Regions from separate parts of the Azotobacter armeniacus genome, predicted to be linked through region 1. Evidence: predicted binding sites of a transcription regulator. Region 1 holds the regulator's gene; the other holds the start of a gene.
What was found. The regulator sigma-54, encoded in region 1, starts transcription at its own class of promoters, with help from an activator protein. The targets are predictions, from matches to a motif close to ANTGGCATNNANNTTGCTNT.
Positions count from the first base shown of each region.

Region 2: the regulator sigma-54 is predicted to act here: its motif matches at 3,034-3,053, upstream of glnA (glutamine synthetase family protein).

Region 1 covers NZ_BAAGYK010000003.1:48,351-54,948, reverse strand. The annotation lists gene pmbA (metalloprotease PmbA/TldD family protein) at 1-327, shown strand, start outside; gene ACYVD0_RS00775 (HPr family phosphocarrier protein) at 380-652, opposite strand; gene rapZ (RapZ family nucleotide-binding protein) at 668-1,525, opposite strand; gene ptsN (PTS IIA-like nitrogen regulatory protein PtsN) at 1,621-2,085, opposite strand; gene hpf (ribosome-associated translation inhibitor RaiA) at 2,098-2,406, opposite strand; gene ACYVD0_RS00755 (RNA polymerase factor sigma-54) at 2,522-4,030, opposite strand; gene lptB (LPS export ABC transporter ATP-binding protein) at 4,162-4,887, opposite strand; gene lptA (lipopolysaccharide transport periplasmic protein LptA) at 4,887-5,444, opposite strand; gene lptC (LPS export ABC transporter periplasmic protein LptC) at 5,431-6,000, opposite strand; gene ACYVD0_RS00735 (KdsC family phosphatase) at 6,009-6,533, opposite strand; gene ACYVD0_RS00730 (KpsF/GutQ family sugar-phosphate isomerase) at 6,535-6,598, opposite strand, start outside.
Region 2 covers NZ_BAAGYK010000043.1:3,924-10,521, forward strand. The annotation lists gene glnL (two-component system sensor histidine kinase NtrB) at 1-35, opposite strand, end outside; partial or broken gene ACYVD0_RS09735 (DUF4124 domain-containing protein) at 217-671, opposite strand; gene ACYVD0_RS09740 (DUF4124 domain-containing protein) at 681-1,193, opposite strand; gene glnA (glutamine synthetase family protein) at 1,537-2,940, opposite strand; gene thiI (tRNA sulfurtransferase) at 3,261-4,715, shown strand; gene typA (GTP-binding protein TypA/BipA) at 4,859-6,598, shown strand, end outside.

The DNA of each region.
Region 1 (6,598 bases):
GCCAATGCTGGCGGGGTGCACAACCTGTTCGTCAGCCACGGCGAGGAGGATCAGGCCGCACTGATCCGCCGCATGGGGCGCGGGCTGCTGCTGACCGAGCTGATGGGGCAGGGGCTCAATCTGGTGACCGGCGATTATTCCCGTGGTGCCGGCGGCTTCTGGGTGGAGAATGGTGAGATCCAGTATCCGGTACAGGAGGTAACCATCGCCGGTAACCTGCGCGACATGTTCCGGCAGATCGTCGCGGTGGGCAACGATCTGGAGCATCGCAGCAACATTTGCACCGGTTCGGTGCTTGTCGAACGGATGACTCTGGCGGGAAGCTGAGCGAAGTGACGCAGGGTGGACACCTGCCGCCGGGCAGGCCGAGCGGCAGTATTTATTCGTTTTCGTCGAAGCGATTATTGATCAGCTCGACCAGGGCTTCCAGTGCCTCGCAGTCCTGCTCGCCTTCGGTATGCAGGTGAACGGGCGTTCCCTTGCCGGCGGCCAGCATCATGACCGCCATAATGCTTTTGCCGTCGACCAGGTTCTCCGGGGCTCGACCGATGCGCACCGCACAGGCGTAGCGCCCGGCGACCCCGACGAACTTGGCCGCTGCCCGGGCATGCAGCCCAAGCTTATTGATGATGGTGACTTCGCAGGCGGGCATCGCGTTATCCATCCTTCAGCAGAGGTCGCGGTGGCGAACCTGAACGTTCTTGAGTGACTGCTTCAATGCCCGGCCAAGCCGGTTGGCCAGGTAGACCGAGCGGTGATGGCCGCCGGTGCAGCCGATCGCGATGGTGACATAGGCGCGGTTGCTGGCGGCGAAGCGGGGCAGCCATTTCTGCAGATAGGCCTGGATGTCTTGGTACATCTCCTCGACGTCCGGCTGAGCGGCAAGGTAGTCGGCGACCGGTTGATCCAATCCGGAAAAATTGCGTAGATCCGGCTTCCAGTACGGATTGGGCAGGCAGCGCACATCGAACACCAGATCTGCATCCACCGGCATCCCCCGCTTGAAGCCAAAGGATTCGAACAGAAAGGCCGTTCCCGGTTCAGGCTTGTTCAGCAGGCGCAGCTTGAGCGTGTCGCGCAGCTGGTAGAGGTTGAGGTGGGTGGTGTCGATCTTGAGGTCGGCCAGATCCTTGATCGGAGCGAGTAGCCGGCTTTCGTAGCAGATCGCTTCGGCCAGCGAACGGTTCTCGTTGGTCAGCGGATGGCGTCGGCGGGTTTCCGAGAAGCGCTTGAGTAGGGTTTCGTCATCGGCGTCCAGATAGAGCAGGTCGCAGAGGATATAGCGGGTGCGCACCTCTGTCAGCAGTTCGGGGAAGCGTTTCAGCTGGCTGGGCAGGTTGCGTGCGTCAATAGATACCGCGACCTGGGGCTGGATCAGTTCGGTATGCAGCAGCGCCCGTTCGGCCAGTTCGGGGAGCAGGATGGCCGGCAAGTTGTCGATGCAGAAGAAGCCGTTGTCTTCCAGGATATCGAGGGCGGTGCTTTTGCCCGAACCGGAGCGGCCGCTGACGATAATCACGCGCATGATAAGAGTTTTCCGTCGCCAGGAGTGATTACCGAAAGCCGGGCTGCCAATTGCTCGTTCACAGTCGACGAACCTCCGTACTCCTGGACGGAATCCTACTGGCCCTTCTGGGCGTCCGCCACGACCTGGTAAAGGGCTTCGTTGCTCTCGACCTGGCGCAGACGCTCGCGTACCTCGCTGCGATCGAGCATGCTAGCGATCTGGCGAAGCAATTGCAGATGTTCGTCGGTGGCGGCTTCCGGAACCAGCAGGACGAATAGCAGGTCGACCGGAATGCCGTCGATCGCATCGAAATCGATCGGAGCGTCCAGCCGCAGCAGGGCGCTGATCGGGGCGGGGCAACCGGGAAGACGGCAATGGGGGATGGCGATGCCATTGCCAAAGCCAGTCGAACCCAGCTTTTCACGGGCAATCAGGCTCTCGAAAATGGTCTGCTGATCCAGGTCGGGCATCTCGCGAGCGACCAGATTGGCGATGTATTCGAGAGCGCGCTTCTTGCTGCCCCCCGGCACGTTCACCAGGGAGCGGCCGGGAGTCAGGATGTCTTCGAGTCTGATCATAGGGCGGAGGAGTCAGCGGGCCGTAGCGCCCTGCTGGCGTTCAATCTGCTTTTCCTTGTGCTTGATCAGTTGACGGTCAAGCTTGTCGACGAGCAGGTCGATGGCGGCGTACATGTCTTCATGCTCGGCATTAGCGACTACTTCGGCACCGGAGACATGCAGGGTTGCTTCGATCTTCTGCTTGAGCTTTTCGACTGTCATGATCACCTGAACATTGGTGATGCGATCGAAGTGGCGTTCGAGCCGGCTGATCTTCTCCTCGACATAGTTACGTAGGGCGTCGGTCACATCCAGCTGATGTCCACTGATGTTGACTTGCATACCGCTTTCTCCTTATTTCTGTTTTAACGCAGGCTGACGGGCCTGCTACCGGTATACGCTGCTTCGACTAGCCGCTGAAGGGCTGCTGCTGTATCGATGGCTCGGCTCGATCCCGTTACATGAGTCGCTTGCGTTCGCTGGAAGGCGCAATACTGAGCGATTCCCGGTATTTGGCGACTGTGCGGCGAGCCACCTGTATGCCCTGTTCTTCCAGTAAACCAGCGATCTTGCTGTCGCTCAATGGCTTTTTCGGATTTTCCGCGGCAACTAGTTTTTTGATGATGGCGCGGATGGCGGTGGACGAGCACTCACCGCCCTCAGCGGTGCTGACGTGGCTTGAGAAGAAATACTTCAGCTCGTAGATGCCGCGCGGAGTATGCATGTACTTCTGGGTAGTGACCCGGGAGATAGTCGATTCGTGCATGCCAACGGCTTCGGCGATGTCATGCAGCACCAGCGGTTTCATGGCTTCTTCACCATAGTCGAGGAAGCCCCGCTGGTGTTCGACGATCTGCGTGGATACCTTCATCAAGGTCTCGTTGCGGCTCTGCAGGCTCTTGATGAACCAGCGCGCTTCCTGCAGCTGGTTGCGCATGAAGGTGTTGTCGGCGCTGGCATCTGCACGTCTGATGAAGCCGGCGTAATGGGGGTTGATGCGCAGGCGCGGCACTGCTTCCTGGTTGAGCTCCACCAGCCATCGATCATTGTGCTTGCGTACGATGACGTCGGGCACCACGTATTCGGGCTCGCCCGCCTCGATCTGTGCGCCGGGGCGTGGGTTGAGGCTCTGAATCAGTTCGATCACCGGGCGCAGCTCCTCCTCCTTGAGCTTCATGCGCCGCATCAGTTGGGTGAAGTCGCGGTTGCCGAGCAGGTCGAGATAGCTCCCGGCCAGCCGTTGCGCCTCTTCCAGCCAGGGAGTGTCGGCCGGCAGCTGGCGCAGCTGCAGTAGCAGCGATTCTCTGAGATCGCGTGCGGCGACGCCTGCCGGCTCGAACTGCTGGATGCGGCGTAGCACCATTTCCATTTCGTCGAGTTCGATGCCCATCTCCGGGTCCAGGGAGGCGAGGATTTCCTCCAGCGAGGCTTCCAGATAGCCGTCGCTGTTGATGCTGTCGATCAGGGTGACAGCGATCAGGCGGTCGGTGTCCGACATCGGGGCCAGGTTGAGCTGCCAGAATAGGTGGCTCTGCAGGCTTTCGCCCGTAGAGGTACGGGTGGTGAAATCCCACTCGTCATCGTCGTCGCTGCTCGGCAGGCTGCTGGCGCTGGTCTGGTAGATGTCTTCCCAGGCGGTATCCACCGGCAGCTCGCTGGGGATGCGCTCGTGCCAGTCGCCATCCTCCAGGTTGCCGCCGTCCTCGCTGGCGGATGAGCTCTCGTAGCTCTCCTGATAGGAGCCTTGTGCGGCATCCGCTGACTGGTCGCCATGTTCGGCCAGCGTATCCGGGCTGTCGTAGTCCTCAGCTTCTTCCTGACGTTCCAGCATGGGGTTGGAGTCGAGGGCCTCCTGGATTTCCTGCTGAAGATCCAGGGTCGATAGTTGGAGCAGACGGATGGCCTGTTGCAGCTGTGGGGTCATCGTCAGCTGCTGACCCATCTTAAGGACTAGCGATGGTTTCATATTATAGGAAGCACCATATTTGCCGAAGCATTCGCGTCAATCACTACGAGGCGACGATGCGCCTTCTTAAAGCAAATTTTATGCCTGATTATAACGGAATTTGACTGGTCTATCCCATTCAATAGGGCGCCTCATAGCCGGAATTCGTGGCCGAGATAGACTTCCTGCACCAGTTTGTTGGTGAGGATGGCCTCGGCATCGCCTTCGGCTATCAGCTGCCCATCGTTGACAATGTAGGCGGTTTCGCAGATGTCCAGCGTCTCACGCACGTTATGGTCGGTGATCAGGATGCCGATGCCCTTGTTTTTCAGGTGATGGATAATCTGCTTGATATCATTCACCGAGATCGGGTCGACGCCGGCAAAGGGCTCGTCGAGCAGGATGAACTTCGGCGTGCTGGCCAGAGCGCGGGCAATTTCGACCCGGCGCCGTTCGCCGCCCGAGAGGCTCATGCCGAGGCTGTCGCGGATATGGCTGATGTGGAATTCCTGCAGTAGGGCCTCCGCCGCCTGGCGGCGGCCTTCTCCGTCTAGATCCTTACGGGTTTCGAGGATCGCCATGATGTTATCGGCCACCGTAAGCTTGCGGAAGATCGAGGCTTCCTGGGGCAAGTAGCCGATACCGGCCCGGGCGCGGCCGTGCATGGGTCGGTGGGTGACATCATCCTGATCGATCAGGATGCGCCCCTGGTCGGCACGGACCAAGCCGACGATCATGTAGAAGCAGGTGGTCTTGCCGGCCCCGTTGGGGCCGAGCAGGCCGACGATCTGGCCGCTCTCGATGGAGAGGCTGACGTCGCGGACGACCTGGCGGCCCTTGTAGCTCTTGGCCAGATGCTGAGCCTTGAGGGTGGCCATTACTGTGTCTGTCCTGATTGCTGTTTCTTTTTCGGTTGGATGACCATGTCTATCCGTGGTTTCGGGCTGGATATCTTGATTCCGGTGGCACGGCCGGCGTTGACGATCTGTCGCTGAGTGTCGTAGACGATCTTCTCGCCCTCGAAGGTGTTGCCGTCCTGAATTACCCGGGCTTTATCGATCAATACGATGCGTTCGTTTTCCGCGAAGTACTGAATGGTCTGGCCATAAGCTTTGACGATGTTTTTGTCGGGGGCCGGCTTCTGCTCGTAGTAGGCAGGATTGCCGACCGAGGTGAAGACCTTGATCTCGCCGTTGTCATCCTGGGTGATAGTGACCTTGTTGCCGGTGATCTTCAGTGTGCCCTGGGTGATGACCACATCGCCGTGGTAGACCGCAACACCTTGTTTGTCGTCGAGTTCGGCGCTGTCGGCCTGGACGCGGATCGGCTGCTCGCGATCAGAGGGGAGGGCCCAGGCACTCGCGGCGCCCAGACAGGAGCACAGGCTGAGCAGAAGAGGGAGAGCCCGGTGGGAGAAACGGTTAGCGAACCTCATGCTGGCCTCTTACTCTGGACAGCAGGTGCATCCTGCTGTCATCCAAATACGCTTTCATCCCGACAGCCGTGGTCACCCCATTGGCCGCTTCGATCTTAACGGGTTGCTGAGTCTCGGCATATTCCCTCTCCGGGAACACGCTCAGGCGGCTGGTGGTGAGGATGAGCGGGCGACCCTGGGTGTCGGTGCGCTCGACCCTTACCGCGTCAATCAATTCAACTTGATCGCCTTGGGGGCTGACCTCGCCGCGTTCGCTGCGTACATGCCAGGGGGTGGGGGTGCCGCGGAATGCCAGCAAGTCGGGCTGGGTGAGCAGGGTGATCTCGCTGGCCTTGAGGTGTTCCACCTTGTCGGCGGTCAGCTCGTAGTGCAGCTTGCCTTCGGTTTGGTATTGCAGCGTATGGGCATTGGTCGCGTAGAAGTCGATGGCACTGTCATCAGGGGTGATGGCTAGTCTGTCCATGAAGCTTGCCGGGCGGATGTTCCAGTAGCCCACCGCCGCCAGCAGGGCGGCCAGGGCGGCCAGGATCAGGGGGAAGCGGAGTTTGCGCAGCATGATAGCCTCTACAGATAAGCGTTCTGGGCGGCTTCGAGGTTGCCCTGGGCCTGCAGGATCAATTCGCAGAATTCGCGGGCCGCACCTTCACCGCCTCGTGCCTGGGTGATGCCATGGGCGTGCCGACGAACAAAACCGTCTGCGCTGGCCACGGCCATGCCCAGGCCGACGCGGCGGATGACCGGCAGGTCGGGCAGATCGTCACCGAGGTAGGCGACCTGCTCGTAGCCGAGGCCCAGCTCGGTGAGGAGTTCGTCCAGTACGACTAGCTTGTCCTCGCGACCCTGGTAGAGGTGCTGGATGCCCAGATTCCGGGCGCGGCGCTCGATCACCGGTGTGGTGCGGCCGCTGATGATGGCGGTGCATACGCCGGAGTTGATCAGCATCTTGATGCCGTGGCCGTCAAGGGTATTGAAGGTCTTGAATTCGCTGCCATCGGTCAGAAAGTACAGGCGGCCGTCGGTGAGAACGCCATCGACATCGAAGATCGCCAGGCGGATGGCCCTTGCTCGCTGCAGCAGCTCTTGGTTCATTCTATAGCACCCCCGCCCGCAGTAGATCATGCATGTTCAGTGCACCGACCGGCCGGTCGGCATCG
Region 2 (6,598 bases), on a different contig from region 1:
AGCAGCAGTCGGTGCAGGTTTTCATTGTTAGGCATTGGCTGGTCTACCAAGGCTCCGGTATTGGATCGGCAAATGCAAGAAATGAACCGAATGTTCGGAAAGGGCGCGAAAGCGTGCTCTGTGCCGGCTTTTGGCGCGTCCATGGATAAAGAGGTGACCCAATATGGGGACAGTATAGGAGAGCATATTGGGAGGCGCCCTAAAACGGGGCGGAAATCATAGGAAAGGCACGTAGGGGATATCCCACTTCTGCACCGGCGTGTCCTTCAGCAGGCATTCCGGGCGCACGCCGTAATCGGCGATCTGGCAGGGCCTGGCCAAGCGCTTTTGGATCACGACGGGGGCTTCAGGTGCACGGCCTGCTCGGGGCTGTGCTCCAGAGTGCGGCCGTCGGCATCGAGGATTTCCACGACCAGCCGATGGCTGCCGCGCTCCAGTCCGTTCAGGGCGAAGACCGCTTGCAGTCCGTCCGGCCCGGCCGCTGCGCCATCGAGCCGCAGCCGGTAGCGATGGCCGGGGTACAGGCCGGGCGCGCTGGCGGCCGTTACCGTCAGCGCGCCGCCCTGCGGCTGGTCGGTGAAGACCCGGTTGCCCTGTGCATCGACGTAGCTATAGATCTCGGCCGCCGCCGGGAAGGCGAGCAGGGCCAGGCAGAGGGGCAGGATGCGCATGGGTGCCGTCTATCTGCGTCGGTGGGTGCGCTGGACGGTGAACTGGAGCGGAGCGCTCTGCTGAAGGGAGCGGTCGTCCGCGAGCACCTCCACTGCGAGGCTGTGTTCGCCGCGGTCGATGTTGACCAGTTCCAGGCGGGTCGTTTGGCTGGGCTGGCCGTAGGGCTGGCCGTCCAGCAGCAAGCGCAGGCTGTGGCCGGGGCGCAGCTTGGGTTCGATGGCCACGTCGACGCTGAAGCTTCCATTGTTGGCGCGCAGGGACTCGCCGTCCGGGATGCCGGTCAGCTCGAGGCGGGTATAGCGGATCTCTCCAGGCTGCTCCTTGCGCTTGGCCGCTTCCGGCTGGCTGGGGGGCGGCGGTGCGACGATGCTGGGCGCCGGCAGTTCGACCTTTTCTGCGGCCACGCCTTCGGGCGGCTGGCTGCTGAAGACCGGATTGCCGTTGGCGTCGAGGTATTTATAGATCTCCGCGCCGGCCGGAAGGGCCAGCAGCAGAAGCAGGCCGGGCAATGCGCTGCGCATGGGAGGGCTCCCGCGAAAGTCGTTGGATGAAGCCTTGCATCGCGACGGCGGGCTGGCAAGTCCGGGCATGCCGGAGCGTTACGGCGATCACCCAAAAAAAGAAAGGCCTCCCGAGGGAGGCCTTTCTATCTTGCCGGCTGGCTTAGAGCCTGCTCATGATCTGCTGCGCGTCGGCTATGCTGCGTTGAAATCGGGTTTGGAAGCCGCTTGCGGCTAACGCACTTCAGTGCGGCCCCGAAGGGGCGAGCGGAGCGAGTCATGCTCATTTACCACGCGTAAACTGCGCTTTCTCATCCGATTTCGCCTTGCCTGGCCTTAGCTCGCCAGATCCTGAAACTGGCTCTTAGACGCTGTAGTACAGGTCGTATTCCAGCGGGTGCACGAAGGTGCGCACCTTGATTTCCTCTTCGCTCTTCAGCTCGATGTAGGCATCGATGAAGTCGTCGCTGAAGACGCCGCCCTTGGTCAGGAAGGCACGGCCCTTGTCCAGCTCTTCCAGGGCTTCCTTCAGGCTGCCGCAGACCTGCGGGATTTCCTTGGCCTCTTCCGGCGGCAGGTCATACAGGTTCTTGTCGGCGGCATCGCCGGGGTGGATCTTGTTCTGGATGCCGTCCAGGCCGGCCATCAGCAGGGCGGCGAAAGCCAGGTAGGGGTTGGCTGCCGGATCCGGGAAGCGCGCCTCGATGCGGCGGGCCTTCGGGCTGTTGACGTAGGGGATGCGGATGGAGGCGGAGCGGTTGCGGGCGGAGTAGGCCAGCATTACCGGCGCTTCGAAGCCCGGGACCAGACGCTTGTAGGAGTTGGTCGACGGGTTGGTGAAGCCGTTCAGCGCCTTGCCGTGCTTGATGATGCCGCCGATGAAGTACAGGGCGGTCTCGGACAGGCCGGCATAGCCTTCGCCGGCGAAGGTGTTCTTCCCTTCCTTGGCGATGGACATGTGCACGTGCATGCCCGAGCCATTGTCGCCGTACAGGGGCTTCGGCATGAAAGTCACGGTCTTGCCGTAGGCATCGGCGACATTATGCACGCAGTATTTCAGGGTCTGCACTTCGTCGGCCTTGGCCACCAGGGTGTTGAAGCTGACGCCGATCTCGTTCTGGCCGGCGGTAGCCACTTCGTGGTGGTGCACTTCGACCTTCAGGCCCATCTCTTCCAGGGCGTTGCACATGGCGGTGCGGATTTCGTGGTCGTGGTCGACCGGCGGAACCGGGAAGTAACCGCCCTTGACGCCCGGACGGTGGCCCTTGTTGCCGCTTTCGATGGTGGCATCGGTGTTCCAGGCAGCCTGCTCGGAGAAGATCCTGAACATGGAACCGGAAATGTCGGACTTGAACTTCACTTCGTCGAAGATGAAGAACTCGGGCTCCGGACCGAAGAAGGCGCTGTCGCCGATACCGGTGGACTTCAGGTATTCCTCGGCACGACGGGCAATGGCGCGCGGGTCGCGGTCATAGCCCTGCATGGTGGAAGGCTCGATGATGTCGCAGACGATGATCAGGGTCGGCTCTTCGGTGAACGGATCCAGCACGGCGGTGCCGTCGTCCGGCATCAGGATCATGTCGGAGGCTTCGATGCCTTTCCAGCCGGCGATGGAGGAGCCGTCGAACATCTTGCCGTATTCGAAGAAGTCGTCGTCCACGTCACGCGCCGGCATGGTTACGTGCTGCTGCTTGCCTTTGGTATCGGTGAAGCGCAGATCAATCCACTTCACGTCATGTTCTTTGATCAGTTGAAGCGACTTCGACATGTTGTCCTCCTGGTGGAGAGGACCAGAAAAGGTCCTCGGGAATTCGAGTAAAAGCGGGCGGCGATCATCCGCCAAGGCAAGTCGCGCCACAAGGGAGCAAGTTTAATGCCAATGCCTCGTGGGCGGAAAGGCTCTTCGCCAGAACTGCCGCGGCGGTGCCGGCTATTCTGGCGGAAAGTTTCGCTCTTTTTATGTGCCTCGATCAGGAGTTTTGCTTCGTTTTGGTGCGCATGCGCCAGTCTTTCGATAGTTGATCAAGTCTTGAGCAGAATCCGCTATAATCGCGCCCCCTTTTTGCCTGACCGGCCCGTGCTGCTTCCATGAAACTCATCGTCAAGGTTTTCCCGGAAATCACCATCAAGAGCCCGCCGGTGCGCAAGCGTTTCATTCGCCAGCTAGCGAAGAACATCCGCACCGTGCTGCGCGACCTCGATCCGGATCTGGCGGTGAGCGGCGTATGGGACAACCTCGAGGTGGAGACCGCGGTCGAGGACCAGCGGACCCTGCGCGAGATGGTCGAGCGGCTGGCATGCACGCCCGGCATCGCCCACTTCCTCGAGGTGCACGAGTACCCCCTGGGCGACTTCGACGACATCCTGGAGAAGTGCAAGCGCCACTACGCCGCGCAGCTGCCCGGGCGGATCTTCGCCGTGCGCTGCAAGCGCGCCGGCAAGCACCCTTTCACCTCGATGGAGGTGGAGCGCTATGTCGGCGGCTGCCTGCGCCAGCAGTGCGGCGCCACGGGCGTCTCGCTGACCGCGCCGGAAGTGGAGGTGCGCATGGAGATCCGTGATCAGCGCCTGTTCGTCGTCCATCGCCAGCACGACAGCATCGGCGGCTATCCGCTGGGCGCCCTGGAGCAGACCCTGGTGCTGATGTCCGGCGGCTTCGACTCCACCGTGGCGGCGTTCCAGATGATGCGCCGCGGCCTGCTCAGCCATTTCTGCTTCTTCAACCTCGGCGGCCGCGCCCACGAGCTGGGGGTGATGGAAGTCGCCCACTATCTCTGGCAGAAGTACGGCAGCTCGCAGCGCGTGCTGTTCGTCAGCGTGCCCTTCGAGGAGGTGGTCGGCGAGATCCTCGGCAAGGTCGACAACAGCCAGATGGGCGTGGTGTTGAAGCGCATGATGCTGCGCGCCGCCACGCGCATCGCCGGGCGCCTGAAGATCGACGCGCTGGTCACTGGCGAGGCGATCTCCCAAGTGTCCAGCCAGACTCTGCCGAACCTCTCGGTGATCGACGCGGCCACTGACATGCTGGTGCTGCGCCCGCTGATCGTCAGCCACAAGCAGGACATCATCGACACCGCAACACGCATTGGCACCGCCGACTTCGCCCGGCACATGCCCGAATACTGCGGGGTGATCTCGGTGAACCCGACCACCCGTGCCAAGCGCGAGCGTATCGAGTACGAGGAGCGCCAGTTCGATATGGCGATCCTCGAGCGTGCCCTGGAGCGCGCCCGCCTGGTGCCGATCGACCGGGTGATCGACGAGCTCGGCGAGGAGGTCCGCGTGGAGGAGGTCCGCGAGGCCCTGTCCGGGCAGATCGTCCTCGACATCCGCCATCCGGATATGGCCGAGGACGAGCCGCTGGATTTGCCCGGCATCGAGGTGCAGGCGCTGCCCTTCTACGCGCTGAACAGCCGCTTCAAGGAGCTGGCCGCCAACCGCCAGTATCTCCTTTATTGCGACAAGGGTGTCATGAGTCGCCTGCATGCTCATCATCTGCTGAGTGAGGGGCATGCCAATGTGCGCGTTTATCGTCCGGCTTAAACAGCCAGGGCTGCTGGGTGGCAGTATCCGCCACCGCCCTCCCGACCGATAACAGCCTGGGACGTCGCGGCTGGACACCCCAGCCAACTTTCCTGCTTCCAGCTTCCAGCCTTCAGCTTGAAGCTTTCATAGAGATAGAACCTGTGATCGAAAATCTCCGCAACATCGCCATCATCGCCCACGTCGACCATGGCAAGACCACCCTGGTGGACAAGCTGCTGAAGCTCTCCGGCACCCTCGACCGCAAAGAGGCGGAAAGCGAGCGGGTGATGGACTCCAACGACCAGGAAAAAGAGCGCGGCATCACCATTCTGGCCAAGAACACCGCCATCGAGTGGAACGGCCACCACATCAACATCGTCGACACCCCCGGCCACGCCGACTTTGGCGGCGAGGTGGAGCGCGTGATGTCGATGGTCGATTCCGTGCTGCTGGTGGTCGACGCCCAGGACGGCCCCATGCCGCAGACCCGCTTCGTGACCCAGAAAGCGTTCAAGGCCGGCCTGCGTCCGATTGTCGTGGTCAACAAGATCGACCGTCCCGGCGCGCGTCCGGACTGGGTGATCGACCAGATCTTTGATCTGTTCGACAACCTCGGCGCCACCGAGGAGCAGCTCGACTTCCCGATCGTCTATGCCAGCGCCCTCAACGGCATCGCCGGTCTCGACCACGAGGCGATGGACGACAACATGGATGCGCTGTTCCAGGCCATCCTCGACCATGTGCCGGCGCCCAAGGTGGACGTCGACGGCCCGTTCCAGATGCAGATCTCCCAGTTGGACTACAACAGCTTCCTCGGCGTGATCGGCATTGGCCGCATCGCCCGCGGCAAGATCAAGTCCAACACCCCGGTGGTGTCCATCGACGCCGCCGGCAACAAGCGCAACGGCCGTATCCTCAAGATCATGGGCCACCACGGTCTGCAGCGCGTCGAAGTGCCGGAAGCCCAGGCCGGCGACATCGTCTGCATCAGCGGTTTCGAGCAGCTGTTCATCTCCGACACCCTGTGCGACCCGACCGCCGTCGAAGCCCTGCCGCCGCTGTCCGTCGACGAGCCGACCGTGAGCATGACCTTCCAGGTCAACGACTCGCCGTTCTGCGGCAAGGAAGGCAAGTTCGTCACCAGCCGCAACATCAAGGAGCGTCTGGAGAAGGAACTGCTGCACAACGTCGCCCTGCGCGTTCAGGAAGGCGACAGCGCCGACAAGTTCAAGGTCTCCGGCCGCGGCGAGCTGCACCTGTCGGTACTGATCGAAACCATGCGTCGCGAAGGTTTCGAGCTGGCCATCTCCCGTCCGGAAGTGATCATCAAGGAAGTCGACGGCGAGAAGCAGGAGCCGTACGAGAACGTCACCATCGACATCGAGGAGACCCACCAGGGGCCGGTGATGGAGCAGATGGGCCTGCGCAAGGGCGAACTGTCGAACATGGTGCCGGACGGCAAGGGTCGTATCCGCCTGGAATACACCGTGCCGGCGCGTGGCCTGATTGGCTTCCGCAACGCCTTCCTGACCATGACCTCGGGCAGCGGCATCCTTACCAGCACCTTCAGTCACTATGGCCCGCTCAAGCAGGGCGAAGTCGCCCACCGCCAGAACGGCGTGCTGGTCTCCATGGCCACCGGCAAGGCGCTGACCTACTCGCTGGAAACCCTGCAGGACCGCGGCAAGCTGTTCCTCGAGCCAGGCCAGGAGATCTACGAAGGCCAGCTGGCCGGCATCCACAGCCGCGATAACGACCTGGTGATCAACCCTACCAAGGGCAAGAAGCTCGACAACATGCGCGCCTCCGGCAAGGACGAGACCATCCAGCTGGTTCCGCCGATCAAGTTCACCCTGGAGCAGGCACTGGAGTTCATCGACGACGACGAACTGGTGGAAGTG